DNA from 3 places in the Paraburkholderia sp. BR10954 genome. Region 1 is predicted to be linked to each of the others. Evidence: riboswitches for the same ligand, from Rfam matches in the RefSeq annotation. Region 1 holds a riboswitch; each other region holds the start of a gene.
What was found. A riboswitch is a leader RNA that binds a small molecule or an ion and turns the genes downstream of it on or off. The one in region 1 is predicted to bind cobalamin.

Region 1 (3,271 bases):
GCATTTGCGCGACGATCTCCGCTTGCGGCGTTGACGGATGGCCGCCGCGTTTGCCGACGTACACGACTTGCGCGTTGGCGCTTGCAAACTGCAGTACGTCGGGATTGACCAGATCGTCGACCAGCACGACATCGGCCTGGGCGAGCGCACGAGTGGCCTTCAGGGTCATCAGTTCGACGTCGCCGGGACCGGCGCCGATCAGCCAGGCGCGCGTCATCGCGGCGTGCATGGCGCATGCCATGCGGAGATGGGGGGAGAGAAGCGGCGTGCGACGGTGCACGCAGCGGTGAATATGGATGTCATGCGGTACAGCGAATCGGGGTGCGGTCACTCGTGCGGTTCGCGGCGGATTCTTCAGAGAGAACGCCACGACACACGCGATGCCACGTTTCTACGCCTTCACATCCGTTCCCCGCGGATTCCGGCGGCCGGCGGCGCAACCTGATGCACGGATGCATGCGGCGCCGCCTCCGCGTCTGGCCGGTATCCGGGCTGGCGGCCTCACGCGCTTCGCCTTCCCGTGCCGGTTGCGAATCTGCGGATTCGCGGGACAGTGGCATCAAAAAACGCATGCGCGGCACGGTGGAATCGAAGGCGATTCGAATCGCGCGCCGCAGGTCGCTTACCGTTGCGGGGACAGCACAGGTTGAACGCGCGACGCGCTGCCTGTTTCCCGTTTAACTGCACATGCGAGCGCATGTGCGGGCACCAAACGCGCGCATACGATAGCACATGACGCCTTGCCAGATAAGCCTCGGCGGCGCTTTCCGGCGCTCTGCGTTCCTTGACTGCGCATGCCCGGGGGCCTACACTCGCACGCACTTTGGGTGCTCGCGTGCGCGTTCGTGCGCATGCAGTTAAACGGGAAACAGGGAGCCATCTGCGCTAGAGCGGCTAACCTGTGCTGTCCCCGCAACGGTAAGCGAAAAGCGGTTCCGGCTTGATAGCCGGGCGCCGCGGTGCCGGCTTCGATGTCCTCGCGCAAGGTCGCGTCGACATATCACCACTGGACGAGAAACCACTCGTCCGGGAAGGGGGAGCGGCGCTTTCGCCAGCCCGGATACCGGCCCGAAGAAGCAGAACGACCGCCGCGGGGATGCGGCGGCGCGTTCATGACCTCAGTTCCGCTTTCTGTATTTCCGTTGTCGCGGCAATGCCGTCGTTCGTCCCCGTGTCTAGTGATCGCTGGTACTGTTGCGCGTGCTTCATTCGCTCCATTCGCCAGCCGATGCCGACCGATGCGCGGAACTTGCGGCAGACCGATGCAACGCAAAGGGATGGACCTCACGATGCAAACTCAATTGCGCAAGATTCCCGTCACGATCGTTACCGGCTTTCTCGGCAGTGGCAAAACTACGTTGCTGCGGCACATCCTTCAGCATGCGGGCGGCAAGCGCATCGCGGTGATCGTCAACGAGTTCGGCGAACTCGGCATCGACGGCGAAATCCTCAAGGGCTGCGGCATCGGTTGCGATGAAAACGGCGTCGAGACCGAAGGACAATTGTATGAACTCGCGAACGGTTGTCTGTGCTGCACCGTGCAGGAAGAGTTTTTCCCGGTGATGGAAAAGCTCGCAGAGCGGCGCGACGAACTCGATCACGTGCTGATCGAAACCTCGGGGCTCGCGTTGCCGAAGCCGCTCGTGCAGGCGTTCAACTGGCCGCAGATCCGCAACGGCTTCACGGTCGACGCGGTGGTGACGGTGGTGGATGGCCCGGCCGCCGCAAGCGGCCAGTTCGCCGATAACCCGGTCGCCGTCGATGCGCAGCGCAAGGCCGATCCGAATCTCGATCACGAGTCGCCGCTGCACGAGCTGTTCGAAGACCAGTTGTCGGCTGCCGATCTGGTGATTCTGAACAAGACCGATCTGATCGACGACGCGCGGCAGCACGAAGTGGAAGCCGCGATCCGCGCGGAGATTCCGCCGCAGGTGAAGATCGTGCGCGCGCAGCGGGGGCAGCTCGACCTGCATACGCTGCTGGGGCTCGAAGCGGCGTCGGAACAGACGATCCATCTGCGTCACGACCACCACGGTTCCGCCGACGACCCCGATCATCACCACGACGAATTCGATTCGGTCGTCGTGCAGGCATCGGTGCCGTCGCGCGACGCGGCGCTCGCCGCGTTGCAGACGCTGGTCGAAAGCCACACGATTTACCGTGTCAAAGGCTTCGCGGCACTGCCGGGCGCGGCGATGCGCCTCGTGATCCAGGGCGTTGGCCGGCGCTTCGACAGCTACTTCGACCGGCGCTGGCAGGCGGGCGAAAGCGGCGACGACGCCCTGAGCCGCTTCGTCCTGATCGGCGAAGACCTCGATCAACCCGCGCTGCAACAGGCGTTCGACGCGGCGCTCGGCGCGACGTCGAACGCGACGGCATAACGGGCGCGCCAGCATGCATTTGCTGCGCACGACGCCGGGCGGTTTCGTCGACGATACGCAGGGCGTGATCCGCATCGATCAGCAGCCCGCCGAGATCGTCGTGCTCAGTTCCGCCGACACCACGCTGTCGCTGCTCGCGAGCGTGGTGCCGCGTCTCGATGACGGCTTCCCGAGCCTGCGGCTCGCGAACGTCACGTATCTGCGTCAGCCTGCCTCGGTCGATTTCTATCTCGACGACGTGTTGCAGCATGCGCGCGTGGTCGTCGTCGATCATCTCGGCGGCGAAGCGTATTGGCCGTACGGCATCGAGCAGGTCGTCGCGCTCGCGCAGCGCAAACAGCAAACGCTCGCGATGTTTTCCGGCGATCTGCAGGAGGACCCGAACCTGCTCGCGCGCAGCACCGCGAGCGCCGAGTTGTGTCAGCAGTTGTGGCGCTATCTGCGCGAGGGCGGTCCGCAGAACGCCGAGGCGTTTTTGCGCTGCATCGCGTACCGCGCGCTCGGTCGGGGGCGCGCGCCCGAGCCGCCGCGCGCATTGCCGGCCGCGTCGCTGTATCACCCCGAGCGCGATACGCCTACCGTTGCCGACTGGCAGGCGCGTTGGCGGCAGGACGCGCCGGTCGTCGCGATCCTGTTCTACAAGGCGCATCTGCAGGCCGCCAATACCGCGGTGTTCGATGCGTTGATCGATGCGCTCGAAGCGCAAGGGCTCAATCCGCTGCCGCTCGCGATCACGTCGTTGAAGGATGCGATGAGCCGCGATGTCGTGCAGTCGCTGTGCGCGCAACATGGCGTCGTGCTGGTGCTGAACACCACCGCGTTCGCCGCGTCCGCGATCGACGACCCGGAGCCGCTCGCACTCGCCGGCGACGCGCCGGTGTTCCAGGTGA
Region 2 (3,271 bases), on a different contig from region 1:
GTCGGTCTTGCCGACATGACCGCTCCACGATCCTTCGAGTCCCTGCACCTTCGCATGGCCGACGTTCTCCGCGAGATAGATGCCGGGGATCGTCTGCACATAGTCGATCAGATTCGTATAGCGCGTCTGGAATGCGTTCAGACGCATCACGCCGAGCGCGTCGGTCGCGTACTGCAAACCGGCTTCGACCGAGTGACTGCGCTCGGGTTGGATCGACGGGTTGCCGCTGATCGGATAGTACAGATCGTCGAAGCTCGGCGCGCGGAATGCATCGGAATAGCTTGCGGTTACCTTCCAGTGCGACGTGATGTCGAAACCGTAGCCGAGATAGTAACTGTTCGCTCCGCCGAAATCGGAGTACTGGTCGCGGCGTACGTTCGCCTGAATCTGGTTGCGGCCGAAGCGTGCGCTGTAGCCGGCGAAGACCGAATCGACGTGACGGTCGGGCGCGGCGAACGTGTCGGAGTCGAGAGTCTGGTCGAGATGCTCGTAGCCGAATTGCAGCTTCTGGTTCGCTGCGAGCGCGAAATCGTTCTGCCACGTGTACTGGCGATTGTCGGTATCGAAGCGGCCGTTGTAGATGCCATTGGTGTTCGATACGCTGCGGTCGTCGCCCTCGGCGAGCGTGAAGTGGGTGGTCCACCAGTCGGTCAGCTTGCCGTTCGCAAACACCGATACCTGACGCACCTTGCTATAGAGGTTGTTCAGATCGGTTGGCACGCCGTACGCATTGTCGTAGCTGTTGTTGTTGTTCGACTGGAAGTAGCTGATGCCCGCATCCCACTTGTCGGTGAACTTGTGGCGCAGCGACGCGCTGATGCTCTCGTTCAGATTGCCGTTGGCGTTCGGATTCGCGCCCGGCGCCTCGAGCGGATCGAGCGACGAAAAGCCGTCGCTCTTCGTGCGCGCGAGCGAGATGTTGAAGGTCGTGCGGCCGTCCTCGTCGAGCGCGCCGTTCACGCCGGCCGTTTGCGTCTGCGTGTGATAGCTGCCGTAGCCGACCGAAAAATTGAAGCGCGGTGGATGATCGCCGCCGTCTTTCGTGAACACCTGCACGACGCCGCCGATCGCGCCCGAGCCGTACAACGCCGACACGTTGCCGTTCACGACTTCGACGTGATCGACCTGGTCGAGCGGAATCTGTGCGAGCTGAGCGGAGCCGAGACTCACCGAATCGACGCGCACGCCGTCGATCAGCAGCAGCGATTGCGTCGACGACGCGCCGCGCAGAAAGAGGCTCGTGGTCGAACCGGGGCCACCCGTGCGCGAGATTTGCGCGCCGGGCGCGAGTCGCAGCAGGCCGGGCAGATCGGTCGCGGTCGTGTCGGCTATGTCCTGCTGATCGAACTGCGTGGTCTGCGGGATCGCGTCGCGCAACGCTTGCGCTCCGCGTAGTGCGGTCACGACGATCGGCGACAGCACGTTGCCCGATGCATCGGCGGAAGCGGGATTGGCCGCATCGGCAAGGTTTGGGGCGTTCGCGGTGCTTGCATCCGCAGCGGACGATGAAGGCACAGGCTCGGCGCTTTGCGCATGCGCGACGAGCGGCAGGCTCGCGAACGCGAGCAGCGTCGCGCGGGCGATGGGGGACAACATGGGATGACATTCCTGTGGATGGCATGCGCGGCCTGCTTCCCCGCAGGCCGACGCGTCACGAGGCGTCCCCCCATGTTTAACGTTTTCGCGGGGGACGTCCCTCTTTTCTGGCCGGTATCCGGGCTACGACACATCGATCCCGCCTTCCCACGCGTGACGCGCAGTGGCACACTCGCAGATTGAACTTCCAACCGTGCGACAAGGACCGACCTGCATGAGCACATCACATGCGGTCGCTTACCGTTGCGGGGGCAGCGCAGGTTCGCGCATCCGGTTTGGCACCGCGCGCGCCCTGCTTCCCGTTTAACTGCGCGCGCCGAAAAGCGCGCGCGGGCACCAGAGTGCGGGAAGTGTAGGAGCGGCTTCGCGGGGCGTCAAGAAAGGCCAACCGGAGCGCGATCCGTTCTGTCGAATGCAGGTTATTGTCCGATGGATTGCCGGTCTTTGATCTTATGGTCGACGACACGAGTCGCAACGTACCTGCACGAAGCGATGCTGTTACGTCTCGAAACGAGACAATTGTCGGAACCTGTAATATTCCGCGCTAAAATGCGATGTCTTTAGAGGACGCAGCACATGCTCACCGAACTCGAATCACTCTCCCAGAACATCGGCAAGCTGATTGCGATCAGCCAGCGCCACAACGAAGCGCGGATCGCGCTCGAAGAGCAGCTCGCGCAAACGCGTGCCGAAGTACAAGCCACGCACACCGAACTCGCGCAATTGCGTGCCGAGCGAGACGCACTGCAAGCTGAACGCGACGCGCTGTCCGCCAAGATCGACGACGCTCAGGTGCGCCTGAATGCGATTCTCGAAAAATTGCCGCGCGCACGCGCAAGCAGCGAACCGGATAACCAGCTCGATCTGCTCGAATCCGCCCAGCCCGAACACGAGGAAGCGGAAGGCGACGTGAGCCGACACGGAGAAAGCGCATGACCACCAAGCAGATCGAAGTATCGATTCTCGAAGTACCCTACCGTCTCGCCTGTTCGCCTGAAACGGAAGGCGCGCTGCTCGAGGCGGTCGCGCGCGTCGATGCCGAGATGAAGAAAATCCGCAGCGGCAGCAACGTGCGCGGCACCGATCGCATCGCGGTGATGGCGGCGCTCTCGCTGGCATCGGAACTGCTTAAGCTGCAAAGCAGCGTGCGACACGGAGAAGCATTTCCTGCTGAAGAAATCCGGCGTACAATGCAGCAAATGAACGAACAACTAGGTACTGTGATCGAGCAGTACAGCATGCAGTAAGCAGTAGTTGACTCAATAGCGGGCCGGTTTCGAACCGGTCACCTGTTCAACTGTTTGTGTTGTAGCTTCATCGTTTAGCTTCCCTGCCTGGTTCGCCAAGGTCATATATTCCTTGAACCAATGCCATGTGCACGGTTGCGGAAATTTGTAGCACGGGTGTGCGCGTCACTCTGTCTGATGTACCCGAAGTGTTGCTAACTGCGACCAATTCTGAACCCTCGGTTCAGGATGCCGGCCTAGCGGCTAAGGCGGGGACCTTATCTGGAACGGCATCGGACTTCGGTTCGATGCCGTTTTTCTTTGGTCGTCGTTCTTTTGTTTGAGTGCCTGTTTCAGGGGCTTTCCGCACGCGCCTGTTGTTGGCGCCTCGTTCAATCTCACACGCTCACTCCGATTCATGCGCTACTGGCTGATGAAGTCCGAACCGG
Region 3 (3,271 bases), on a different contig from region 1:
CTGGTCGTCCTCTCAGACCAGCTACAGATCGTCGGCTTGGTAGGCCTTTACCCCACCAACTACCTAATCTGCCATCGGCCGCCCCTTGAGCGCGAGGTCCCGAAAGATCCCCCGCTTTCCTCCGCAGAGCGTATGCGGTATTAATCCGGCTTTCGCCGGGCTATCCCCCACTCCAGGACACGTTCCGATGTATTACTCACCCGTTCGCCACTCGCCACCAGACCGAAGTCCGTGCTGCCGTTCGACTTGCATGTGTAAGGCATGCCGCCAGCGTTCAATCTGAGCCAGGATCAAACTCTTCAGTTCAAACCTGTTACTGTTTTCGGGCTCTTTCGAACCCGGTCGCTCACTCAACGTACTGACGATGATCAATCCGTCTTTCGACAGATAAACCTTCCTCTAATACTGTGTGAGGCTTCTGATACTTGTGCCTTGCAGCAGATCCATACGGATCCACCGCCGCATTCCGCATCAAGCGCCCACACTTATCGGCTGTTAGTTTTTAAAGATCGATCCGCCCAACCCGCAGCACCTGAACCACCACCCGGCACCGCTTCGTTTGCGTCGCTGCGTCTGCAGCAGAGAAGCGAGATTATGGAGAGCGGTCCGCGCCGCGTCAATACCCTTCTCACAAATTATTTTAAAAAGTTGAAGAGCTTAAAAATTGAGCAGCGCCGCGTACAACTTGAATTAGTTAGGCGTCCAATTGGATTCCCCTAGGCGCCGCGTCGAGTGGAGTTGCGAAAAGCCGTTAAGCAGCTTTTCCACAGAAAATGTTCGCAAGGCTGTGGATAACCGCTCCACAACCGCGCCAAGTACTTGATCCAAAACCATTCTCGCGCGTTGCGCGCGAAGCGTCGCCGCTTGCGCGGCCACGCGTCACCGTCCTATTCAGGCGGACTTCATCGTCACCCGCGCATTCGTACGCATAAAAGCACTGCGCTCGACCATCGCGCCGAACAACAGCCCGATCGTCGTCCACATGACCACCTGCATGCCGATCGCCGCGACGCGGAACTTCCACAGCAGCACGGCCGGGAACGTGGCCGGCACTTCATTGATGACCGGCATCGACAGTTGTACGGCCGCGATGATCACGACGAATACGAGCCCCGCGACGATCGAGCCGTTCCATGCACCCAGCTTCGCCGCCGCGCGGCGCCGCACCTTCAGTGAAAACACCATCGTCGCGAGCGAAATCGCGATCATCAGAAAGAACAGGCCCGTGCGCGCGCCGATCGTGTCCGGATCACCGACCGACGGCGGATTGGCCGGATACTTGATATTCGGCACGACCACGATGGCGATGAACGCGCCAAGCGCGAGCCACGCGGACAGCGCGCGCACGCTCAACGAACCCGCGCGTCCATACGCATAAGCAAACACCAGCGAGAACAGACCGCCGAATGCCGCGCCATACGTGACCACGCCAGTCAGCAGGCCGAGGCCAGCCTGCGTCTCACGGCTCACGATTTCGGGCTCGGGCGCCTCGCCGCGCGCGGCGGCCGCTTTCTCTTCGAATGAAATCGCCTGATCGACCTGTGGTTCACCGACGATTCGCGCGAACGCGAACGTGAGCAAGCCCGCGACGATGCCCGCGAGCATCCCGCGCACCAACAATTTACCTACCATGTTGAACTCCGTTAGTGGCAGGGAAAGCCAAGCAGATGGCGGCCGTCGTGCACGAACTCATGCACGTACATGCCAGGCACGAGCGACGTCGCACCCTGTTCCGCACCAACGAAGTAAAGCGCGAACAACAGCAGCAAGCCGCCGAACACGACCCACGGCAGCAGTTCACGCAAGGGAATGGGAGTGGGCTGGACCGCCGGTTGCGCGGCGCGATCGAAAACAGCTTTGGTCATGATGGACATCTCCTGGGGTAACGCGCCCCGATAGTCGATTGCAGAGGAATGGTGCGAAGCTCAGGTCTGGCTTTCGGCTCTTGTGGATTGCAAGGCCGATTACAGTGGCGCGACCGCGCCGGGCTCTCACCGGCTTCCGTGCTTCGCAGTGTCGGTATTCTACGCGCTAAACTGCGGCTTCCGCGACGGCGAGGGCTACGCCGCAACGCGCAACGCACGCCGCGAGCCCGTCAAGCCACGCAGGCAAGTGCGAATGAGGCGCTAACGCAAAGAATGGATACGCGACTATTACTGGTGAGCCATGCGGCAACGGCCGCGCAGCGCGCGGGCCGCTTCCCCGCCGACGATCCGCTCGACGCGCGCGGCCGCGCCGAAGCCGAAGCGGCGCGCGCCCGTCTCGCGCTTCCGGCCGACGCCACCGTATTCACCAGCCCCGCCGCCAGCGCCCGCGAAACGGTCGCCGCGCTCGGTCTGAGCGCCACGCCTGCCGACGCATTGGCGGATATCGACTATGGCAAATGGCGCGGCCAGCGCCTCGCGGACATTGCCGACGAAGCCCCCCGCGAACTCGCCGCCTGGACGCGCGAGCCCGACGCAGCACCGCCCGGGGGTGAATCGTTCGATCGAGTCGTGCGGCGGGTCGGAGAGTGGCTCGACGCGCAACAGGCAGACGTACGCTCATGCAACGCGGTCAACGAAGCAGGCTTCGCGGCCTCTGCACACGGTCGAACCATCGTCGCGATCACCCACGCAACGCTTCTGCGAGCGGCAATCGTGCATGCCCTCGGCGCATCGCCAACCGTGTTCTGTCGCATCGAGATCACGCCGCTGTCGGTCGTCGATTTGCGCCACTCGCGACGCGGCTGGTCATGGTGGCCGGCCGCCACCGCCTGAACGGAACCGCCGCTTACCTGCCCGATACCACGAGCCGCAAGCGGTTCGCCCCCTCGGGAGTCAGCGTGATTTCGGTGCGTCGATCCTTCGCGCCGAGATAAAAGTGCTGACGTCCCGGCGAATTCTGATCGTGCGTTGCATCGGGCAGGCACGACGCGATGTCGGCCGCGACCGCTTCCAATGCATCCCCGTTCGAGCCCGCCGCCTGATGCGGTGTCCAAGTGCACCGGAAACTACGATGCGCGGCTGAACATTGCGCGTCGTCGCCATAGGGTTGCGCGACGCCTTTGCCGTCGTCGGGCGTCAGCGAGGTGAAGCCGTCCGGCGCCGCGGCGACGATCCGTTTGAGCGCGCCGCAAGGTCTGGGGCTGTCGTCGGCGGATGCGCCGACCGGCAGCAGCGCAACGAGCGATGCCGCGGTAAGCGTGATAGCGGAGAGTCGATAGGTTTTCATGTTGCGCGTGAAGCTTCCAGAGGGCTGCTGAAAAAAGCTCGCAGCGAGCCACCCTCAA

Region 2: linked by a shared signal. The riboswitch ahead of AB4Y34_RS32065 (TonB-dependent receptor) and the one ahead of cobW (cobalamin biosynthesis protein CobW) in region 1 are both predicted to bind cobalamin.
Region 3: linked by a shared signal. The riboswitch ahead of AB4Y34_RS05060 (CbtB-domain containing protein) and the one ahead of cobW (cobalamin biosynthesis protein CobW) in region 1 are both predicted to bind cobalamin.

The regions. Positions count from the first base shown of each region.
Region 1 is NZ_JBFRCK010000034.1:6,405-9,675, reverse strand. Features, by position in the region: partial or broken gene cobA (uroporphyrinogen-III C-methyltransferase) at 1-217, opposite strand, end outside; cobalamin riboswitch at 461-728, opposite strand; cobalamin riboswitch at 809-1,087, shown strand; gene cobW (cobalamin biosynthesis protein CobW) at 1,290-2,381, shown strand; gene cobN (cobaltochelatase subunit CobN) at 2,395-3,271, shown strand, end outside.
Region 2 is NZ_JBFRCK010000032.1:5,206-8,476, forward strand. Features, by position in the region: gene AB4Y34_RS32065 (TonB-dependent receptor) at 1-1,596, opposite strand, end outside; cobalamin riboswitch at 1,688-1,952, opposite strand; gene AB4Y34_RS32070 (ATPase) at 2,173-2,532, shown strand; gene AB4Y34_RS32075 (cell division protein ZapA) at 2,529-2,843, shown strand; RNA gene ssrS (6S RNA) at 2,921-3,102, shown strand; gene AB4Y34_RS32085 (EVE domain-containing protein) at 3,241-3,271, shown strand, end outside.
Region 3 is NZ_JBFRCK010000003.1:5-3,275, forward strand. Features, by position in the region: partial or broken rRNA gene AB4Y34_RS05050 (16S ribosomal RNA) at 1-306, opposite strand, end outside; gene AB4Y34_RS05055 (CbtA family protein) at 892-1,632, opposite strand; gene AB4Y34_RS05060 (CbtB-domain containing protein) at 1,644-1,865, opposite strand; cobalamin riboswitch at 1,906-2,061, opposite strand; gene AB4Y34_RS05065 (histidine phosphatase family protein) at 2,139-2,759, shown strand; gene AB4Y34_RS05070 (hypothetical protein) at 2,773-3,213, opposite strand.